One region of the Labrys sp. HAY1-8F genome, then DNA from elsewhere that is predicted to be linked to it. Evidence: riboswitches for the same ligand, from Rfam matches in the RefSeq annotation. Region 1 holds a riboswitch; the other holds the start of a gene.
The links. A riboswitch is a leader RNA that binds a small molecule or an ion and turns the genes downstream of it on or off. The one in region 1 is predicted to bind thiamine pyrophosphate.

Region 1 (11,265 bases):
ACGGTCACCGAGCTTGGCCGCCAGTTCCTCCAGCACCGCCTTGCGCGTGCCAGAAAGCGCTACCGTAGCGCCCTGGCGGTGCAGGGATGCGGCAATGGCCGCTCCGATTCCGCCCGTGGCTCCGGTCACCAGGGCTGTCTTGCCAGTAAGGTCGAACATCGTCATCCCCAATCGAGTGCTGCCGGTCGCTGCGGGCGCACCTTTATTGTTTATCCTCACCCGAAATGGCCACCTGCTGTCGGGCGGGTGGCCGTGGGCCCTTTCATTGCAAGGTCGGCGCGAATGCCGCGACATCGTCCGGCGTGCCAATGCTCACCGCTTCTACGCCGGAGGCTATGCGCCTGACCAGCCCGCTCAGAACCTTTCCGGAGCCGACTTCCACCAGTTTGGTGACACCGGCTCCGGCGAGATATTCGACGCTTTCACGCCAGCGCACTGTTCCCGTCACCTGCTCGACGAGACGACGGCGGATCTCGGAAGGATCCACGATCGGCCGGGCGAGGACATTGGCGACCAGGGGCACGGCCGGGGCCGCGATGGCAACCTTTTCGAGCGCCTCGGCCATGGCATCGGCGGCCGGCTGCATCAGGGCGCAATGGAAAGGCGCTGAAACCGGCAGGAGGATGGCTCGCTTGGCACCCTTGCCCTTGGCGATCTCCAGCGCGCGCTCCACCGCTGCCTTGGTGCCTGAGATGACCACCTGGCCCGGTGCATTGTCGTTGGCGGCCTGGCAGACTTCGCCCTGCGCCGCCTCGGCGGCGACGGCAACTGCCTGCTCATAGTCGAGGCCGAGAAGAGCGGCCATGGCGCCAGTACCTACCGGCGTCGCAGCCTGCATCGCCCGTCCGCGAATGCGCAGCAGCCGAGCCGTATCGGCGATCGTCAGTGCACCGGAGGCAGCCAGGGCCGAATATTCGCCGAGCGAATGGCCGGCGACGAAGCTGGCATGTTTCTTGAGGTCGAGGCCGGCCTCGTCCTGCAGCACGCGGAAAGCCGCCAGCGAGACGGCCATCAGGGCCGGCTGGGCGTTCTCGGTAAGAGTGAGGTCGTTCTCCGGGCCATCCCAGATCACGGCCGTCAGCTTCTGGCCAAGCGCAGCGTCGATCTCGTCGAAGACGGCGCGGGCGACGGGAAAGGCATCGGCTAGCGCCTTGCCCATACCCACGCTTTGGCTTCCCTGGCCGGGAAACGTGAAGGCGATACTCATGCAAGAACCCCGTTTGAGACGGCGCGTTGAGACAATAGGCTGGTGCCTAAGTCAAGTCCGAAGCATGACAATACCCGTACATCTTGCATAAATTCGGCAAAACTCGGCCTTTTGTGGCTGTCGGCGGAGGCGTTCGGTAATTCGGCTCACGAGGATGGCATCAGCGCCAAACTTCCCTGTATCGAGAACTGATCGAACTTGCTCCAGATACCCGCGGATATTGCGCCTCGGGGGTTCTCAATTCTTGAGGGCCGCCATCTTCTTCTCGACTTTCGCAAGAAAATGACGACGTTGCGTTTCACTGGCTTCGTCCAGGCGGTGCAAGGCCAGCCACAAGGTACGGCAGCGCGGCGCGCAAAGTGCCCGCAAGCCACGCAGAAGAATGTTTCGGCCTGGCGCCTTCATGAACAACGTCCACCACCACCAGGGCGATCCCAACGTGGAGATAACCGCCAGCAAGCGGATCTGCGTCAGTACCGGCCCGATCGCCTTGCCATTTTCGGGCATGGTGAAAGTGGCATGCGGCACCCAGACCCGCTCGAGCCAGCCTTTGAGCATGGCGGGCGGTCCGTACCACCAGGTGGGGTAGATGAAGATCAGGCCCTCGCACCAGCGAAGGTGCGCGAGGTGCTCAGCCACGGGCGCCTCGTTGCTTCCGCGTTCGTGGTAGCCGCGCCGCTCCTCCGCGCTCATGACCGGGTCGAAATTCAGGGCGTACAGGTCTATCAGTCGCACCTCATGCCCCGCCCTTTTCAGCGTTTGCAGCGCCGTATCCCGAATGGAGGCGCCAAAGCTTTCCGAACACGGATGGCAGTAGACGACGAGCAGTTTCATCACGAGCACTCTGAGTATCGTGCCGAAAAGTGGACACCGATTTTCGGCAAAAATGATGCGAAAACAATAACCTACGGCTCGGACCCGATTCAGAAATCGGGTCCGAGCCGTAATCGGAAAACGATTCCGGATCCCTGCATAAGAGCCCGGAGTACGGCGCTTTTCCAGTACCGCGGGAAGCGTGACTCAAGCGGTGATCAGCTCGAAGCGATCGACGTCGACCATGCCCATGTCGGTGATCTTGAGATGGGGAATTACCGGCAGGGGCAGGAACGCAACCTGCAGGAAGGGTTCGGCCAGGGTGACGCCGAGGGATTTGGCGGCCGCGCGCAGCGGGATCAGGCGATCACGCACCTCCTCGAAGGTGAGCAGGCTCATCAATCCCGCTACCGGAAGTGCCAATTCGGCCAGGATGACGCCATCCTGGGCTACTGCGAAGCCGCCGCCGATCTCACCGAGATGGTTGACCGCCAGCGCCATGTCCGCGTCGTCGGCGCCGACGACGCAGATATTGTGCGAATCGTGCCCCACTGAAGAAGCGATCGCCCCCCGCTTCAGGCCGAAACCCTTGACGAAGCCACGCCCGATATTGCCATTGACGCCGTGCCGCTCGACCACGGCCACCTTCACCACATCCTGGTCGAGGTCGATGCCGCGATAACCATTCTGATAGGGCAGGCTCAGCCGCAGATGCTCGGTGATGATCTTGCCGGGCGCCACTCCCATCACCGGCCCCGTCGGTCCGCTCGCCGCCACACGGAAATCGGCGGCCGAGACGCGGGGTGCCCTGATAGAGCCGAGACCCACCGGCGCAATTCGGGTCCGCCCCTCGAACAGGCCGTCCTCTACCAGCCGGCCCGCACTGATCACCTGTCGTACAGCGCAATGATCGAGATCCTCGATGAGCACGATGTCGGCCCGCTTGCCCGGCGCGATCACGCCGCGATCCTTGAGCCCGAAGGCCATGGCCGCCGACAGGGTGGCGGTGCGATAGACCGCGAGCGGCTCGGCACCGAGGGCGATGGCGGTGCGAATCATGAAATCGAGATGGCCCTCTTCGGCAATGTCGAGAGGATTGCGGTCGTCGGTGCAGAAAGCGAGATAGGGCGAATTACGGATGGTGATCAGTTCCGCAAGAGCGTGCAGATCCTTGGAGACAGAGCCCTCGCGGATCAGTAGCGTCATGCCCTTGGCGAGCTTCTCCCGGCCCTCCCTAGCCGTCGTCGTCTCATGGTCGGTGCGGATGCGAGCGACGAGATAAGCGTTGAGATCGGTGCCTGACAGCAGCGGGGCGTGACCATCGATGTGGCCGTCCTGGAACGGCAGAAGCTTGGTGAGGCAAGCGGGATCGGCGTTGATCACCCCCGGAAAATTCATGAATTCGGCCAGGCCGATCACGCAAGGGTGGTTCATGAACGGCTCGAGGTCCGCGGCCTCGAGCCTTGCACCGGCGGTCTCCAGATGGGTCGAGGGCACGCAGCTCGAAAGCTGGACGCGCAGATCCAAGGCCGTATGGCCGGCGGCTTCCAGGAAGTAGCGGATGCCCTCGACACCGACAACATTGGAGATCTCGTGCGGGTCGCAGATGGCGGTGGTCACGCCATGGCGCAGCACGCAGCGATCGAACTCGGCTGGCGTGACCAGCGAGGATTCGACATGCAGATGCGTATCGATGAATCCGGGCACGGCCACGAGCCCCCGCCCATCGATCTCGCGCCGGCCGCGATAGCTGGCATAGGTCCCGACGATGCGGTCCCCGCCGATGGCGATGTCGGTCTCGGTCAGATCGCCGCTGACGAGGTCGAGCAGGCGCACATTCTTGATCACCAGGTCAGCCGGCTCGGTGCCTCGCCCCTGGGCGATCAATCGGGCGAGTTCACTGGCGTCCATCCGGGCGATTCCTTCTGCTTGCAAGCGATCAGCTTAGACCTCGGAGCGCGGACTTCCAGTCCGCTCTTGGAAACGTCGTGCTTTGGAAGAAAGGAAGAGCGGCTATCGCGCCATGCCCGCATGACGCTGAGAAGTCCGCGCTCCAGGCTTTGCCTCAGCCCACCACCCGTCCATCCGCCACCGTGATGACCTTATCGGCTCTGCCGTCGACGTCCTCGGGCGTATGCGTCGTCATCAGTACGGTCAGGTTCTTTTCCCGGCGCAGCGTGTCGATGAGATCGACCATGTCGGCGCGCATGGCGGGATCAAGCCCCGTCAACGGCTCGTCGAGCAGCAGCAGCGGGCGCGTGGTCAGCATGGCGCGTGCGAGCGCCACGCGCTGGCGCTGGCCGCCGGAGAGCTCGGAAGGCAGCCGCGCTTCCATGCCGCCCAGGCCGACATGATCGAGCATCGCCGAGATGGCCTGACGATTGGCCGCGGAGAGCCTCAGGGATGGCGACAAGGCCAGGCCGGCGTTGTGCAGGGCGGTGAGATTGGGCAGGAGATTATGGTCCTGGAAGACGATGGCCACGGGCCTGTCGGCCGGCTTCAGAGGCAGGAGATCGACACCATCGAAGCTCAATCGGCCGCTCTCCGGCTTCTCAAAACCGGCAATGGCGTGCAGCAAGGTGGACTTGCCGCCGCCGGATGGACCGACCATGGCCGCCAGCGCGCCCCGGGAAACGGTGAGGTCGTAGCGCCCGGTCCAGTCGTCGATGGTGATGGTGAGACTATCCACGACGAGCATGCCGGCCTCCAAACCGCCCAGCCACCAGAAACAGGACCAGCACCAGCCCGGCGAGCAGCGCGGCGATGCCATCGGCCTCGGCGACACGATAGGAACCGAGCTTGGCATAGAGCAAGGCCGGCAGCGTCACCAGAACTCTGCGAGCCGAACAGGGCCACGACACCGAGATCACCGAGCGACAGCGCCATGGCGAGGGCGAAGCCTGCCGTTGCGGAGGGTGCCAGCAACGGCCATTCGACCAGACGCAACCGGGTCCAGCCGGTCAGGCCGAGATTGTCGGCCAGCCGGCCGTAACGCTCCTGCGCCAGGGCCATGGGCGGATCGACGAGCCGGTGCACGAAGGGCAGCGCCATCATGGCGTTGACCAGCACGAGAGCCGGCATGGCCACGAAGTCGGTGACGCCTAAAGCCCGGGCGATCACGTAGAGGCCGGCGGCGAAGGCCAATGGCGGTGCGGCCAGCGTGAGCAGGGGAGCCGCCGCCATCAGCCTGGCAAGGCGCGGCCAGCCCTGCCCCATCAGGGCCAGGCGCGAGCGCGACAGCAGGAGGGCGGCTGCCAGCGACAGCGAGGCAGCCGCCAATGCGACCACCAGGCTGGTCGCCAGAGCCCGGGGCACCTGCGGGTCAATTCCTGCCAGCAGCGTGCGGCCGGCATGGAGGACGGCCAGCAAGGGAGGCAGCAGCAAAAGCAAAGCAAGGCCGATGACCACCGTATCCGCCAGCCGCAGCCAGCCTGCTTCCCGATCGGGCCGCTCCAATTTGCGCCCGAGGCTGGCGGCTTCGGGAGGACGCACCAGCAGGGGCGCCGCAAGCGTCACCAGCACTGCCATGGCAGCAATCTGCAGCAAGGCCAGCACGGCGGCCCTGGCGAAATCGGCATCGGAATGGATGGCCTGGTAGATCGCAACCTCGAAAGTGGCGCTGCCGGGGCCTCCTCCGAGCGTGAGGGGAATGGCGAAAGAGGTTGCGCAGGCGATGAAGATCAGGAGGGCCAGCGCCGGCAGGTCCCGCTGCAGCACTGGCCAGTCGATACGGCGAAAAATGGTTGAAGGCGGCAGGCCGAGCGAGGCCGCCAGCCGCCAATGCTCCCCCGGCACCGTCTCCAGTGCCGCGAGGAACACCCGGCTCGCGAAGGCTCCGTTGAAGAAGACATGCACCATCAGAATGCCGGTAAGCCCGTAGAGCGAGATGCCCGGCAGGCCGATGGCCCCCAGCACGGCGTTGACGACGCCGGCCCGGCCATAGATGCCGGCAAAGGCGAACACGGCCACGATCGAAGGCAGCGCGGCCGCGACGCCGAACAGAGCCAGCAGCAGGCGGTGCCCTGGGAATTGCCGCCGGGCCAGCGCCAGGGCAACCAACGCCCCGAACGACAACGACAGCAAGGTGGAGAGCAGCGCCTGATAGACGGTGAAGCCGGCAATCGAGACGAGATAGCCGACATTGCCCTGCCAGGCATCGCCGCCAGCCGCGAGGAAAAGGCTGGCGAGCGCTGCGAGCACAAGCGCGGCAAGGGCGCCAAGGAGAATCAGGCCGGGCATTCAGGATGGAGCGCGTTTACCCTCCCCCTCCAGGGGAGGGTGGAGGCTCGGCGTTTCGGAGCCACTGTCAGCTTCATTCGTCTCTCGTTCGTCACTTGGCCATGGCGGCCAGCCATTCGTCGATCCAGGCCTTGCGGTTCTCGGCGAGCTTGGCGGGATCGGCCATCAAAGCCTTGGCGGGAACGGCAACAGCCTTGAAGCTCTCCGGGAGTCCTGCGACCGGTGTCCTGGCCGGATACATCCAGTTGGTCTCGGGCAGCGCAGCCTGGGCCTCGTCCGAGAGCAGGAAGGTGAGGAATTGACGCCCGAGCTCCTGTTGCTTGGAACTCGCCACCACCCCGGCGACTTCGACCTGGGTCTGATGGCCTTCCGGGAACATCGCGGCCTTGTAGTTGGTCTTCTTCTCGGCGCCGATGTGATAGGCGGGCGAGGTCGAATAGGAGAGCACCATGTCGGCCTCCCCCTTCAGGAACAGGCCATAGGCTTCCGACCAGCCCGAGGTGACGGTGACGATGCGCGGCTTCAGCGACTTCCAGGCCTCGGGGGCCTTGTCGCCATAGACGGCCCTGACCCAGGCGAGCAGGCCGAGGCCCGGCGTGGAGGTGCGCGGATCCTCGATCACCAGCTTGGGGCCGTTCTTGTCGTCGACCAGTTCCTTCAGGCTGGTCGGCGGGGTCTTGAGCTTGTCGCTATCATAAACGAAGGCGAAATAGCCCCAGTCATAGGGAATGAAGGTCTTGTTGGTCCAAGGTTCGGGCAGAGAGAGCTTCTCGGCTGCCACGCCATGCGGCACGAAAAGACCGGACTTTTCCGCCTCTCCCATCAGATTGTCGTCGAGACCGACGACAACATCCGCCTTGGTCGAGGCGCCTTCAAGCTTGAGCTTAGCGAAGAGAGCGCCGCCGTCATCGGCGGTGACATAGGTCAGTTTGCAGTTGCACTTGGCCTCGAACGCGGTTTGCAGCGGCTTGCCGGGACCGTATTCGCTCGAAAAGCTCTCATAGGTGTAGACGGTGAGCACCGGCTTGTCCTCGGCCGAGGCCGTCGTGGCAACGGTGGCCAGTGCGAGAGCGGCGAGCAGTTTCCTCAGCATAGCGTCCTCCATGTCGAAAACGGTTCGATACGGACGACGGCGGTGAAGAAAATTGCGGTGAAGCTGAAAGCTTCGAAGCTCATCCCTCCGCCGGCACGACCCGGATCAGGTTCGATGGGTTAGACGAAGCTTGCGGCCACCGTCTTCTCAGCCCTTGCGGGCACCCCATGAGACGATTCCCGTGTTAGCGCTTTCCCGAGGCAAGGGAAAGCCCGTTTCGTGGCGGAGATCGCCCACGGCCGACAAGGCGCAAAACTGAGGAGGTTTATCCGCCTGCCATCAAGCGATGCCGAGCCGGGCCGCTGCGAAGGGCCGAAGGCGCGGATCCTCATAATCGGGAATCGCCAGTTCCACGCCCGCAGCCAGCAGTGCCTCCTCGCTCATGCTGGTAGCAAGACCGATCACGGCAAGGCCCGCTGCCTTGCCGGCCGTGATACCCGAGCGTGAATCCTCGAAGGCCAGGCTGGAAGCAGCCATTCCCTGCAGGCGTTCCAGACCAACGAGATAAGGATCCGGATGGGGCTTGGGATTAGTAACCTCGGCGCCGATCACCACGGTAGGGAAGCGCTCCACCAGGCCCAGATTGACGAGTTGATGCTCCGCATTGTCCCGCGGCGCATTGGTGACCACGCCGATCGGCACGCCGTTCTTTTCGAGCCAGTCGAGAAAATCCGTCAGCCCCTTTGCCGGCTTGAGCCCGACGAAGAGGCTGCGGAACATCGCCTCCTTGTCGTCGACGAGCTTGAGGGCGACATCCTCGTCCAGATCCTTCAGGAAGTTCCTGGCGAGCAGGCTGTTAGGCTGGCCCATGATCTCGGAGACATAGGTATCGAGGGAGAGCTCGATGCCGTGTGGCGCCACCATCTCGCGCCAGGCCTCGTAATGCAGGTGATCGGCATCGACCAGAGTGCCATCGAGATCGAAAAGGGCAACGGACTTCACGAAGCAAAACCTTCCAAAACAGGCGAGAGCTGAGGCTCTTCGCGGAACTGCACGGCATGGAGGGCGGCATAGCGCCCCCCTTTGGCGAGCAGCTCTTCATGGCTGCCCTCCTCGACCAACCGACCGCCGTCGATCACGCAGATCTTGTCCGCCTCCTGGACGGTCTGCAGCCTGTGGGCGATCACCACGACGGTACGGCCAGCGCAGAGATCGTCCAGAGCGTTCTGGACGGCCTGCTCGGACTGGGAGTCGAGCGCGGCGGTGGCTTCGTCCAGGAGGATGACCGAGGCATCGCGCAGAATGGCGCGCGCAATCGCGATGCGGGCGCGCTGGCCGCCGGAGAGCTGCAGGCCGCGCTCACCGACCTCGGTGTCGTATTCCCGGTCGAAATCCACGATGAAATCATGGGCATGGGCTGCTTTGGCGGCGGCCTCGATCGCCTCCTGCGACGCACCCGGCCGGCCGAAGGCGATGTTCTCCCGGATGGTTCCGGCGAACAGGAACACGTCCTGCCCGACATAGGCCATGGCGCTGCGCAGACTGGCGACGGAAACCGACGCGATATTCTGCTCATCGATGCGGATCGTCCCGGAGCCCGGTTCGTAGAAACGCAGGATCAGGTTGAGGACGGTCGACTTGCCGCTACCTGACGGCCCGACCAGGGCCGTGGTCTTGCCGACTTCCGCAATCAAGGAGAGATCCTGCAGGACCGGCTCGTCCGGCTTGTAGCCGAAATTCACACGGTCGAAGACGATGTGGCCACCCTTGTTGACGAAAGCCGGCTTGGCCTCCTCGATCGGCCCTTCTCGGGCCGGCTCATCGACGATATCGTAGAACATGCTGACGCCGGTGACGGCCGCGTTCAGATCGACATTCACACGGGCCAGGGCCTTGGACGGGGCATAGGCAGTGAGGAAGGCGAAAAGGAAGGAAATCAACTCGTCGACGGTAAGCTGGCCGGCGGTGATGCGCCAACCGCCATAGACGATCACGGCCGCAACGGCAAAGCCGGCCATGGTCTCCATGATCGGGCCGGTCCGGTTGCCAAGGCCGGCCATCTTGTTGGCAGCCGATTGCGCTTCGGCGACCCCGGCCGCCATGCGCTCGCGCATCGCCTCTTCCATGCCGAAGGACTTGACCACCCGGATGCCCTGCGAGGTCTCCTGGATGATGCCGGTGATGCGGGCAGTACTCTGATATTGCCGGGTCACCACGCGCTTGATGCGCTTGGTGATGTAGCGGATGCCGAGCACCGCCGGCGGCATCACCACAATGGCGGACAGGGCCAGCAAGGGATCGCGGATGATCATCACGGCGATCAGGGCCGCGACCTGAAGAACGTTGGAAACGGAGGTGACCAGCAAATTGGAGGCGATGCGCGAGCAATTGGCGATGAAGCTATTCGAGGTCACCATCTCGGTGGAATGGCGCGCGGTAAAATAGGCCATGTCCTGCTGGACGACATGGTTGAACAGCCGCTGCTGCACGCTGGCGATGATGGAATTGCCGATACGGGCGAGCACGGTGTCCTTGGTATAGGCGGCCGCACCGCGAACCAGGAAGACCGCAACCACCATCAAAGCAAAGCCGGCGATCTGCCCCATGCTCTGCTTGTCCCACATGGCGCGGATGACGGGGCCGATCAGCCACGCCACCAGACCGCCCATCGAGGCTTCGATGGCGCCGGCCGCGATCGCCAGGCCATAGGCGCGGGTATGCTTGCTCCCCTCGTCGGAGAACAGGCGCCGCAGCAAGGGTATGGCAGGCACTGAATTCTGGGCCTTGGTCGAAATGGTGGTCACTCCTAAGCGGATTTGCGACTCCTGGTGAACCCAATAAATCGCAAAACGCTCTGACAATTGCCGCGCTTCTATCACCGGCGTGAAATTAAGGCCAGATGGGGGCACTGGTACGGCGCCAGACAAGGTCGGTGATCAGGCAGCCGGAAAAAGGGCAAGAAGAGCCTGCGCCTCCGCCATGCCGTCGGGATCATTGACATTGGCAAAGGGGTCGAAGGGGTCCGCCGACCATACCACCTCAGCAAAATCGTGCCGCCGCAGAATGGTCTCGACCCGGCGCTGATCTTCCTCCACCAGGGCCTGCCGCAGAGCGGTACGCAGATGAACGGGCCAGAGCGCCGCGGTCGGGTGACGCCGGCCGGCGGAGACCGCGACGGCACCTCTCCCCATCTGCGTACCGGCACGCAATCTTGCCACCAGGTCTTCAGGCAGGAAGGGCGCGTCGCAGGGCACCGCGATCACCTCGGCAAAACCGGCCTGCGCCGCATGATCCAGACCGGCGAGCACGCCGGCCAACGGTCCCGGGAAATCCGGCACGCCGTCCGGCAGGATGGGGAGGCCCAGCGTTTCAAAGCGCCCGGCATCGCCATTGGCATTAAGAAAAAGCGCATCGACCTGAGGGCGCAGGCGCCCGGCGATGCGCTCGAGGATCGTTTGCCCGCCCAGAAAGGACAGTCCTTTGTCACCGCCGCCCATGCGCCGCGACAAGCCGCCGGCGAGGATCACCCCCATGACGGCGCCATCAGCTTTCTTGATGTCCTGGTTCAAAGTCACTGCCCCTGCGGTTTTCCAGGATCAAGGACACCGTCCTTGGCCGATAAAGCCGTCGTTTACAAGGATGCCGATCTGAAGATCGGCACACCATGCCTCGCCTGCCTCACCTGCGTAAAGCCATCGCCTACGTGTTCCACGTCCGCGCCATCCCCCGCAAGTCTGGGATGCGTCGCGACGACGCACAATGGTTGAATGGCGGCCTCGGGCTCGCTAAAGCGATAGATATGTCCGCTTTTCCGCCCTCGCCACCGGCCGCCGACCAAGCCTTGCACAGCAATCCGGCCTTGCGCAGCAACCCGGCCTCGCGCATCGACCTGCGCGGTCTCAAATGCCCGCTGCCCGTGCTGCGCGCGCAAAAGGAACTGGCACGCCTTGCTCCCGGCGACCGTCTCATCCTC
Region 2 (11,265 bases), 1.5 Mb from region 1:
TACGCAGGCCTGGGCCATCTACGAGGCCGCAGCGTGACGCGCCATCTCCTCGGCATCGACGCCGGCAACACCGTGGTCAAGGCCGTCCTGTTCGACCTCGAAGGACGGGTCTTGGCGCGGGCGGCGCTCGACGGCCAATCGCGACAGCCCCATCCCGGCCATGTCGAGCGCGACATCGCCGAACTCTGGGCCAATGCCGCCACGGTGATCCGGCGCTGCCTCGAGCAGGCCGGCGTCGAGGGCAAGGACGTCATCGGCATCGGCACCGCCGGTCACGGCAACGGCCTCTATCTCATCGACCAGAACGACCAGCCTCTCATCGGCATCCAGTCGATCGACAACCGGGCCGCCGACCTCGCCGCCGAACTGCGCACTTCGCCGGCTGCCGACGCCCTCTATCCGCTCTGCCTGCAGCGGCCATGGCCGGCCCAGACGGCGACGCTCCTGATATGGCTGAAGCAGAACCGGCCCGATCTCTACGCCAGGGCCGGTACCGCCTTCCTGTGCAAGGACGCGATGACGCTGATGCTTACCGGCAGGCGCGTCTCCGATTTTTCGGACATGAGCGGCGCCGGCCTGCTGCGCCTCCCCGAGCGGCGCTATGACGACGCCTTGCTGGCGGCCTACGGCCTCGGCGATGCAGCAGGACTGCTGCCCGATCTCGTCGAGTCCGAAGCTTCGGCAGGCGGCGTGACCGCCGGCGCCGCCGCCACCACCGGGCTCGCCGAGGGTACGCCGGTTGCCGCCGGCTTCTTCGACATCATCGCCTCGATGATCGGCGCCGGCATCAACACGCCCGGCGAGGCGGCGATCGTGGCCGGCACCTGGGGCATCAACCAGGTGGTACGCGAGACGCCGCTGATAGACCAGCGGGTGTTCCACGCCTCGACCTGGCGCCCCAACCGCTATGTCGCCGTCGAATCCAGCGCTACCTCGGCCGTCAATCTCGAATGGTTCGTGCGCGAGTTCGGCGGCGGACATGGTCCCACCGAGTTCGAAGCCTGCAACGCGCTGGTCGCCTCGGTCACGCCCCATGCGGAACTGCCGCTGTTCCTGCCCTTCCTGTTCGGCGCTTCCACGCATCCCGACGCACGCGGCGCCTTCATCGGCCTCGCCGGCTGGCACGGCAAAGCGGAAATGCTCCACGCGCTCTATGAGGGCGTGGTGTTCGAACATCGCCGCCATATCGAGCGCCTGCGCAGCGCCGGCGCCGATATCACCCGTGCCTCGCTGTCCGGCGGGGGCTCGCGCAGCCCGGTCTGGTGCCAGATGTTCGCTGATATTCTCGACCTGCCGGTCACGGTAGCCGAATGCCAGGAAACCGGTGCGCTTGGCGCGGCCATCGCGGCGGGCGTCGCAGCCAGGGCCTTCCCGACGCTCGACGACGGCATCGCCGCCATGGTGCGCCAGGCCGCGCAGTACCAGCCCCGCATCTCGGACCGGGCGCTCGTGGAGGCACGCTACCGCCTCTATTGCAGCCTCGCCGAGACCATGCCCGAACACTGGAAACGCTATCGCGAGGGCGCATGAGCGAACGCATCGAGCGTGAATGCACAGATCTTGGCGCCTACGACTATGTCGTCGTCGGTGCCGGCTCCGGCGGCTGCGTGCTGGCCAACCGGCTCAGCACCGATCCCAAGGCCAGGGTATTGCTGCTCGAAGCCGGCGGCTCGGATCGCTATCACTGGATCCACATCCCAGTCGGCTATCTCTATTGCATGGGCAATCCCCGCACCGACTGGGGCTACAGGACCGTGGACGAGCCAGGCCTGAACGGGCGCTCGCTCGCTTATCCGCGCGGCCGGGTGATGGGGGGCTGCTCCTCCATCAACGGCATGATCTATATGCGCGGCCAGGCCGCCGACTATGACCATTGGCAGCAGCTCGGCAATGCCGGCTGGGGCTGGGACGACGTACTGCCGCTGTTCCGACGCTCGGAGAACCACCATGCCGGAAGCGCGCCCTTTCATGGTTCGGAGGGCGAGCTGCGCGTCGAGCGCCAGCGCCTGTCCTGGCCGATCCTGGACTCGGTGCGCGAGGCGGCCGAGGAACTCGGCGTGCCCCAGATCGACGACTTCAATGCCGGCGACAACACCGGCTCGGCCTATTTCGAGGTCAACCAGAAGGCCGGCTTTCGCTTCAATGCCGTGCGGGCCTTCATCAATCCCGTCAGGCACCGCAAGAACCTCACCATTCTCACCGGGGCGATGGCCGAGCGCATCCGTTTCGTCGACGGACGCGCCGATGGCCTCGAACTGAGGCTGGATGGCAAGCCCGCCTGCGTCCGCGTCAAGCGCGAGCTGGTGCTGGCGGCCGGCGCCATCGGCACGCCGCAGCTCCTGCAGCTTTCTGGCGTTGGTCCGGCGGGGCTGCTGGCCAGGCACGGCATCCCCCTCGTGCTGGATGCGCCCGGCGTCGGCGAGAACCTGCAGGACCATCTGCAGATCCGCACCGTGTTCAGGATCAGCGGCGCACGTACCCTGAACGAATGGCAGGCCTCGTTGCTGGGCAAGGCTGAGATCGCCCTCACCTATGTCCTCAAGCGCTCCGGGCCGATGGCGATGGCACCGAGCCAGCTCGGCATCTTCATGAAGTCGGATGCGCGTTTTGGCAGCGCCAATATCGAGTTCCATGTCCAGCCTCTGTCGCTCGACGCCTTCGGGTCCCCGCTCCATCCCTTTCCGGCCATAACCGTCTCGGTCTGCAATCTCAGGCCGGAGGCACGCGGCCATGTCCGCATCGTCTCGCCGGATGCCCAGACTCATCCGGAAATCGCGCCGAACTACCTTTCCACGGAAGGCGACCGTGCGGTCGCGGCCGATTCGATCCGCGCGGCCCGCCGCCTGATGGCGACCCGGCGCATGCAGGCCTTCCGGCCGGAGGAGCTGAAGCCGGGGCCGGCGATCCAGTCGGCCGACGATCTCGCCAAGGCCGCCGGCGACATCGCCACCACCATCTTCCACCCGGTCGGAACGGCGCGGATGGGCACCGACGCGGCGGCCGTGGTCGACCCCGAGCTGCGCCTGCGCGGCATGTCCGGCCTGCGCATCGCCGATGCCTCGATCATGCCGACGATCGTCTCCGGCAATACCCATGCGCCCGTGGTGATGATCGCCGAGAAGGCCTCGGACATGATCGCCGCTGCCTGGCGGGGGTGAGGTCGTCCTTTGGAGGGGCGGGTGTTCGGACCCGGCTCTTTCAAGGTGTTGAGGTCCGAAGTCCAAATAGGGCAGAGCGGCCCCTCATCCGCCCCTTGCGGGAGAAGGGGTCGGCAGGTGGATGAGGGGTGGCAACGCTCCTTCTTCCAAAATAATGCGACAATCCTTCCCTCTGGACGCCCGGCGATTCCGGGTCTAACCTTGGAATCGTTCCGAGGGGTGTCCTGCGCAAGCGGGGCTGAGATGGCCTAGAGCCGAACCCTTCGAACCTGATCCGGGTCATGCCGGCGAAGGGACGGGAACAGGGCTTTGGCGCTAGGAATTGGCTCCAGGTCCCGGAATCGGCTGGGATGCCGGTTCTGCCCAGACAATCGTCGCCCCGGATCTCCATGACTCGCAACGAGGAGGAGATCCATGAACATCCAAAATCCCAAGACCAAGATTGCCGCGCCGCAAAGCGTGACCACGGGCCCCATCGCCGGCTCCCGCAAGGTCTATGCGGCCCCCGCTTCGCATCCCCAGATGCGGGTGCCCTTTCGTGAGATCGCGCTGAGCGATGCTTCGCTCGCCCCGATCCGCGTCTATGATCCCTCCGGCCCCTATACTGAGGACAACGCTAGCATCGACCTGCAGCAGGGCCTGCCAACCCTGCGCGAAAGCTGGATTGCCGGCCGCGGCTTCGGCGCGATCGATGGCCGCACCGTTAGACCTGAGGACAATGGCAATGTCTCCGCCGACAGGCTCGTGGCACCCTGCCCGGCTGATCGTAAGCTGCGCCGGGGCGCCGACGGCCAGCGCGTCACCCAATATGAGTTCGCCAAGGCCGGCATCGTCACCGAGGAGATGGTCTACGCCGCCTTCCGTGAAAACCTCGCCCGCGAGAAAGCCTTGGACGGCGCGGCCGAGCGCCGGGCCGATGGCGAGGATTTCGGCGCGGCCATCCCTGAATTCGTCACGCCGGAATTCGTGCGCGACGAGATCGCCCTGGGACGGGCCATCCTGCCCGCCAACATCAACCATCTCGAACTCGAGCCGATGGTGATCGGCCGCAACTTCCTGGTGAAGGTCAACGCCAATATCGGCAACTCAGCCGTCACCTCGGGTGCCGCCGAGGAGGTGGAGAAGCTGGTCTGGGCCACGCGCTGGGGCGCCGACACCGTTATGGACCTCTCCACCGGGCGCAACATCCACAACATCCGCTCCTGGATCCTGCGCAACTCGCCGGTGCCGATCGGCACGGTGCCGATCTACCAGGCGCTGGAGAAGGTCGACGGCGATCCCTTGAAGCTCGATTGGGAGGTGTTCAAGGACACGCTGATCGAGCAGGCCGAGCAGGGCGTCGACTATTTCACCATCCATGCCGGCGTTCGCCTCGCCCATGTGCCGCTCACCGCCAGCCGCGTCACCGGTATCGTCTCGCGCGGCGGCTCGATCATGGCGCGCTGGTGCCTGGCCGGTCATCGCGAAAGCTTCCTCTACGAGCATTTCGGCGACATCTGCGACATCATGCGCCGCTATGACGTCTCCTTCTCGCTCGGCGACGGCTTGCGTCCGGGCTCGATTGCCGATGCCAACGACGCCGCCCAGTTCGCCGAACTGGAGACGCTGGGCGAATTGACCAAGATCGCCTGGGACAGGGGCTGCCAGGTGATGATCGAGGGGCCGGGCCATGTGCCGATGCACAAGATCAAGCAGAACATGGACAAGCAGCTCGCCGCCTGCGGCGAGGCTCCCTTCTACACCCTCGGGCCGCTGACCACCGACATCGCGCCGGGCTATGACCACATCACCTCCGGCATCGGTGCGGCGATGATCGGCTGGTTCGGCACCGCGATGCTCTGCTACGTCACGCCCAAGGAGCATCTCGGCCTGCCCAACCGCGACGACGTCAAGACCGGCGTAATCACCTATCGCATCGCCGCCCATGCCGCCGACCTCGCCAAGGGCCATCCGGCGGCCAAGGTCCGCGACGATGCCCTGTCGCAGGCGCGCTTCGACTTCCGCTGGGAGGACCAGTTCAACCTCTCCCTCGATCCGGATACCGCGCGCGCCTATCACGACGAGACCTTGCCCAAGGACGTGCACAAGGTCGCCCATTTCTGCTCGATGTGCGGGCCGAAATTCTGCTCGATGAAGATCACGCAGGATCTGCGAGAAGAAGTCCGGGCGATGGAAGAAGCCGCACGGCAGGGCATGGCGGAAAAATCGCGCGAATTCCTCGAACAGGGCGGGGCCCTCTATGTCCCGGCCGAGTGACGGACGACGGCGCATCACCATTGTCGGGGCCGGCGTTGCCGGCCTCGTTACGGCAATGGAATGCGCGGCGCGAGGTGCCGAGGTCGAGATCCTGGAGCGCAGCGAGGTCCTGGGTGCCCAGGCCTGTTCCTGGCTGGCCGGCGGCATGCTGGCGCCCTGGTGCGAGCGGGAAAGTGCCGAGGTCGAGGTCGAGCGGCGCGGCGAACTCGCTCTCGCCTGGTGGCCGCGCCATGTGCGGGAAACCGTTCAGCGCGGCACGCTGGTGGTCGCGCCCGCCCGCGACGGCAGCGAGATCGCCCGTTTCGCCCGCCGCACCCAGGCCCATCTCCCGATGGATGAGCCCGGCATTGCCACGCTCGAGCCCGATCTTGCGGGCCGCTTCCACCAAGGCCTGTTCTTTCCGCGCGAAGCCCATCTCGACCCGAGACGGGCGCTGCAGGTGCTGGCAGGGCGCCTCGCCGACCTCGGCGTCGCCATCCGCTTCGGGGTCGAGGCCAGGCCGCATGCCCTCGATGCGGACGCCGTGATCGACTGCCGGGGCTTTGCCGCACGTGCAGAGCTGCCCGATCTACGCGGTGTCCGGGGCGAGGCCATCGTCGTCCACGCGCCCGGCGTCAGCCTGTCCCGGCCCGTGCGTTTCCTGCATCCGCGCTTTCCGCTCTATATCGTGCCGCGCGCCGACCATCGCTTCATGATCGGCGCCACCATGATCGAGAGCGAGCATGACGGGCCGCCCACTCTGCGCTCGACCATGGAGCTGATCGCTGCGGCCTTCAGCCTGCATCCGGCCTTCGGGGAGGCCGAAATCCTCGAGCTCGAGGCCGGGCTGCGTCCTGCTTTTCCCGACAATCTGCCGCGCCTCACCGTGGTCGGGCGCGTCATCTCGCTCAACGGCCTGTTCCGCCACGGCTTCCTGCTCTCGCCGGCCCTGGCCCAGGAAGCCGCCGACCGGATCCTGCCCGTGCGGACAGCCCATCAAGGAGTTTTCGCATGACCTTGACCGTCAACGGTGAACGTCAGGAAACCGATGCCGCCACCCTCGCCCGCCTGCTCGAAGCGCTCGAACTCGGCGACAGCGTGGTGGCCACCGCCCTCAACGGCCGCTTCGTGCGAGCCGTTGATCGCGACCGAACCGCCCTCAAGGACGGCGATGCCGTCGAGATCCTTGCCCCCCGGCAGGGAGGATGACCATGGCCGACACCCTCATTTTCTACGACACACCCTTCACCTCCCGCCTGTTGCTCGGCACGGCGCAATATCCCTCGCCCGCCATCCTGGCGCAGGCCGTGCGCGCGTCCGGTACCGGTATCGTCACCGTCTCGCTGCGCCGGGAATCCGGTGGGGAGCGCAGCGGCCAGAGTTTCTGGAGCCTGATCCGAGAACTCGACGTCAAGGTGCTGCCCAACACTGCTGGCTGCCACAGCGTGAAAGAAGCGGTGACGACGGCGCAGATGGCGCGCGAAGTCTTCGGCACGACCTGGATCAAGCTGGAGGTGATCGGCGAGGCCGATACCTTGCAGCCCGATGTCTTCGGCCTGGTGGAAGCGGCCCGCATCCTCATTTCCGAAGGCTTCGAGGTCTTTCCCTACACCACCGAAGACCTGGTGGTCGCCGAACGCCTGGTCAATGCCGGCTGCCGGGTCCTGATGCCCTGGGGCGCACCGATCGGCTCGGCGCGCGGCCTCAACAATGTCTATGGCTTGCGCAGCATGCGCGCGCATTTCCCCGACATTCCGCTGGTTGTTGATGCCGGCATCGGCACGCCTTCACATGCAGCGCACGCCATGGAACTCGGCTATGACGCGGTGCTGCTCAACACCGCCGTCGCCAAGGCGGGCGATCCCGCCGGCATGGCGCGGGCCTTTGCGCTGGGTATCGAGGCCGGGCGGCTCGCCTTCCTCGCCGACCCCATGGTGCCGCGTGACATGGCGGCTCCCTCGACGCCGGTCTTCGGCAAGGCGGTGCTGGCATGAGCATCATCGACACTATCTGGCGTCTCGATCCCTTCTATCCCGTGGTCGAGAGCGTCGACTGGGTGGAGCGCCTGGTGAAGCAGGGCACGAAACTGGTGCAGTTGCGCATCAAAGAACGCGACGACGAGACTGTTATGCCCGAGATCCGCGCCGCCTTGGCAGTCTGCCGCGCCCATGGCGCCGATCTGGTGGTGAACGACTATTGGCAGGCGGCCATCGCGGCCGGCGCCGATTTCCTCCATCTCGGCCAGGGCGACCTCGACACCGCCGACCTCGCGGCCATACGCAGCGCGGGCCTGAAGCTTGGCATCTCGACGCATGATCATGCCGAACTTGCGCGCGCGCTCGCATGCGGGCCTGATTATGTGGCGCTGGGACCTATCTATCCCACCACGCTCAAGGTGATGCCTTTCGCGCCGCAGGGGCTCGAGCGCATCGGCGAATGGAAGAAGCTGATCGGCAAGCTACCGCTGGTCGCCATCGGCGGCATCACCCTCGAACGGGCGGCGGGTTGTCTCGCCGCAGGGGCCGACGTAACAGCCATGGTCAGCGACGTTACCCGTCATCCCGACCCGGATGCACGGATCCAGGCATGGCTGGCGGCAACCCGGCCAGCTTCGGTCAGGGCATGACGGCGATCGCGCTCAGCATTGCCGGTTCCGATTCGGGCGGCGGCGCCGGCATCCAGGCCGATCTTGCCGCCTTTCGCGCCTTCGGCGTGTTCGGCACCACGGCAATCACCGCAGTTACGGCGCAGAACACCTGTGGCATCCGCGCCATCCACGCGGTGCCGCCGCCGGTGCTCGCCGTGCAGATCGAGGCCGTGCTCGACGATTTCGACGTCGCCGCCATCAAGATCGGCATGATGCCGACAGCCGAACACGCACGAATCATCGCCGAACTGCTGGCAGACCGGCGGCTACCGATCGTGCTCGATCCCGTGATGTCAGCCACCACAGGTCGGCTGCTGGGCGAGACGGGCACATTTGAGGCCCTCAAATCCCATCTCCTGCCACTGGCCACCTGCCTCACGCCGAATCTGCCGGAAGCAGCGGCCCTGCTGAACGGCGCGCCAGCGGAGGGGGAAGCAGAGATGGTCGAGCAAGCCCAGGCACTCCTCGGCCTCGGCCCGCAGGCGGTAATGCTGAAGGGCGGGCATGGCCATCTCGGCGAGGCGGTCGATATTCTCGCCACCCGCGACGGCACCCGGCGCTTTGCCGGCGCCTGGGTCAGGAGCCCGAACCTGCACGGGACGGGCTGTGCCCTCTCGTCGGCCATCGCCGCCAATCTCGCAGGCGGCTGTACGCTTGCCGAGGCGGTTCACCACGCCAAGCAATGGCTGGCAGGTCGCCTCAAAGCTGGAATCGGGCTTCAGATCGGGCGGGGCAGCGGTCCCGCCGTGCCTTTCTGAGAGAAAATCGGGCAGCCATGCGAAAGATGCAGAGCAGCCCCTTCATTGCAGCAAAGCAATCCCATGCCACATTCCGTCCCATAATGTGGCGCAAATGGGGCAGGTTCTTTGCACAACTGCCAATGGGATCGACTTGGCTGCGAATGTGCTGCAGAGCAGCATGAAGCGTCCCACAAGCATAGATGCCCTTTCATTGCCTCCCTTACCCATGATATCGCGCAGCTAATTCATTGATGTTCGACTTGAACAACACGTATAGATCCAACGATTTCATGAATTATTATAAAAAATGAATTTTATTGGGAGAAATTTTATAATCATGGAAGTTATTTAATTGCATTTTAACTATCCGAGGTCATCATGCCTGTCTTATTTTTGCCTTGAAATCTGCGCGGACCTGTCACCAGTTCGAAAGCCGGTGTGGCGAAAACGCTACAGACTCCGTCAACGCTTTCTGCTTATATCCAGCCACTGTGATTTCCGGTTTTTTGGAGTATCGAACTATGAAAATGCGTTTGGCCCTCGCGGCTCTTCTGTTGACCTCGACCTCGGCCTTCGCTGCCGACCTGGCTCCCCAGGCTGTCGAGCCGGTCGCTCCGGTCGTCGCTCCCGTCTACAACTGGACCGGCTTCTACGCTGGTGTCCATGCCGGTGCGGCCATCGGCCAGGGCAAGATTGACCGCGCCAAGCTCAATGGCACTGGTTTCCTCGGCGGCGTGCATGCCGGCTACAATGCCCAGTTCGATGGCGGCTGGGTCGTCGGCCTCGAGACCGACATCGACTATTCGAGCGTCAAGAAGTCCAAGTCGGTCACCGACGGCAACATCGTCACTCGCGCCACCCTCAAGAACGAGTGGCAGGGTTCGACCCGCGCTCGCTTCGGTTATGCCTTCGACAACATCCTGCCCTACGTGACGGGTGGTGTTGCCTACGGCAACGTCAAGACCAGCATTGCCGGCGTTGGTTCCAAGACCGACACCCGCGTTGGTTGGACGGCTGGCGCTGGCGTCGAGTACGCCATCGACCAGAACTGGATCGTCCGCGGCGAAGCCCGTTATGTTGACCTCGGCGACAAGAACAGCACCTTCGGTGGCACCCGCCACAAGGTGAAGTTCAACTCCACCGACCTGACCCTCGGCGTCAGCTACAAGTTCTGATCCGCGTATCTGGATCATTGCGTAAGGAAGAGCCCGGCGAAAGCCGGGCTTTTTCTTTGTAGTACTCCTCGAAACAAGGCTATCTGGACTTACTTGCCGACAGGCACGGTGAAAGTCCCGCTTTTCATCCGCAAGTTTATGGAGACCTCCTATTGTCAAGTGGCCGAAAGAAAGTGTGATTTGCCCGATCTGGAACGAGGCCGCGACGGTACGCAGCGGCGAGCACCAATTGGGGGGGCAGGGCATTATCTACAGCACTAAGTGAATGCGGAGGGCAGCGACGCCGACAATACTTAGATTTGCATTACCACCCTCCCAGGCACACCCCATATAATTTCTTAAATAACATCGATCTCAATTTCAAAATATTTTCGAATCCTTGTGATTTAAAAACAACAATCCCAAATTACATGAAATTTTAACCATACGGAGTCGAAAAAAAATCTTCGATCTTTGTAGGAATTCCAGCCAAACCCAATTCGTTTGTCTGGCACTGTGACCGGAATGCTACAGACTCCCTGGATGGTTTCTGTTTATATGCTCCCACACTGAATTTCCGTTCTGGAGCCCTAGTAATGAAAATGCGTTTGGCCCTCGTGGCTCTCCTTCTCACCTCGACCTCGGCCTTCGCTGCCGACCTGGCTCCCCAGGCTGTCGAGCCGGTCGCTCCGGTCGTCGCTCCCGTCTACAACTGGACCGGCTTCTACGCTGGTGTCCACGCTGGCGCTCTGGTCGGCCAAGGCAAGATTGATCATGCCAAGTTTGACGGCGCCGGCTTCATCGGCGGCGTGCATGCCGGCTACAATGCCCAGTTCGACGGCGGCTGGGTCGTTGGTCTCGAGACCGATATCGACTATTCGAGCTTCAAGAAGTCGAAGTCGATCACCAATGGCGCTATCGTTGCCCGCGGCACCCTCAAGAACGAGTGGATGGGTTCGACCCGCGCTCGCGTCGGTTATGCCTTCGACAACATCCTGCCCTACGTGACGGGTGGTGTTGCCTACGGCAACGTCAAGACCAGCATTGCCGGCATCGGTTCCAAGACCGATACCCGCGTTGGTTGGACGGCTGGCGCCGGCGTCGAGTACGCCATCGACCCGAACTGGATCGTGCGTGGCGAGGCCCGCTACATCGACCTCGGCGACAAGAGCGTCACCATTGCCGGCAACCGCACGAAGGTGAAGTTCGACGCTGTCGATCTGAACCTCGGTGTGAGCTACAAGTTCTGATCTGCGTATCTGGATCATTGCGTGAGGAAAAGCCCGGTTCGTCCGGGCTTTTTCTTTTCAAGGCACTGATTAGAAACCGTC

Region 2: it holds a riboswitch for thiamine pyrophosphate, as region 1 does, so the genes downstream of both, thiC (phosphomethylpyrimidine synthase ThiC) here and thiB (thiamine ABC transporter substrate binding subunit) in region 1, are expected to answer to the same signal.

Annotation. Positions count from the first base shown of each region.
Region 1 covers NZ_JBPGWZ010000002.1:1,208,187-1,219,451, forward strand. Annotated here, with positions in the region: gene fabG (3-oxoacyl-[acyl-carrier-protein] reductase) at 1-159, opposite strand, end outside; gene fabD (ACP S-malonyltransferase) at 263-1,207, opposite strand; gene ACR9ZN_RS14675 (NAD(P)H-dependent oxidoreductase) at 1,445-2,041, opposite strand; gene ade (adenine deaminase) at 2,228-3,931, opposite strand; gene ACR9ZN_RS14685 (thiamine ABC transporter ATP-binding protein) at 4,086-4,631, opposite strand; gene ACR9ZN_RS14690 (ABC transporter permease family protein) at 4,550-6,259, opposite strand; gene thiB (thiamine ABC transporter substrate binding subunit) at 6,351-7,352, opposite strand; TPP riboswitch at 7,418-7,530, opposite strand; gene ACR9ZN_RS14700 (HAD family hydrolase) at 7,632-8,294, opposite strand; gene ACR9ZN_RS14705 (ABC transporter ATP-binding protein) at 8,291-10,096, opposite strand; gene mobA (molybdenum cofactor guanylyltransferase MobA) at 10,229-10,861, opposite strand; gene ACR9ZN_RS14715 (sulfurtransferase TusA family protein) at 11,092-11,265, shown strand, end outside.
Region 2 covers NZ_JBPGWZ010000002.1:2,720,558-2,731,822, forward strand. Annotated here, with positions in the region: gene ACR9ZN_RS21700 (class I fructose-bisphosphate aldolase) at 1-37, shown strand, start outside; gene ACR9ZN_RS21705 (FGGY-family carbohydrate kinase) at 34-1,530, shown strand; gene ACR9ZN_RS21710 (GMC family oxidoreductase) at 1,527-3,158, shown strand; TPP riboswitch at 3,364-3,471, shown strand; gene thiC (phosphomethylpyrimidine synthase ThiC) at 3,573-5,414, shown strand; gene thiO (glycine oxidase ThiO) at 5,398-6,408, shown strand; gene thiS (sulfur carrier protein ThiS) at 6,405-6,602, shown strand; gene ACR9ZN_RS21730 (thiazole synthase) at 6,605-7,387, shown strand; gene ACR9ZN_RS21735 (thiamine phosphate synthase) at 7,384-8,019, shown strand; gene thiD (bifunctional hydroxymethylpyrimidine kinase/phosphomethylpyrimidine kinase) at 7,980-8,798, shown strand; gene ACR9ZN_RS21745 (outer membrane protein) at 9,302-9,955, shown strand; gene ACR9ZN_RS21750 (outer membrane protein) at 10,531-11,184, shown strand.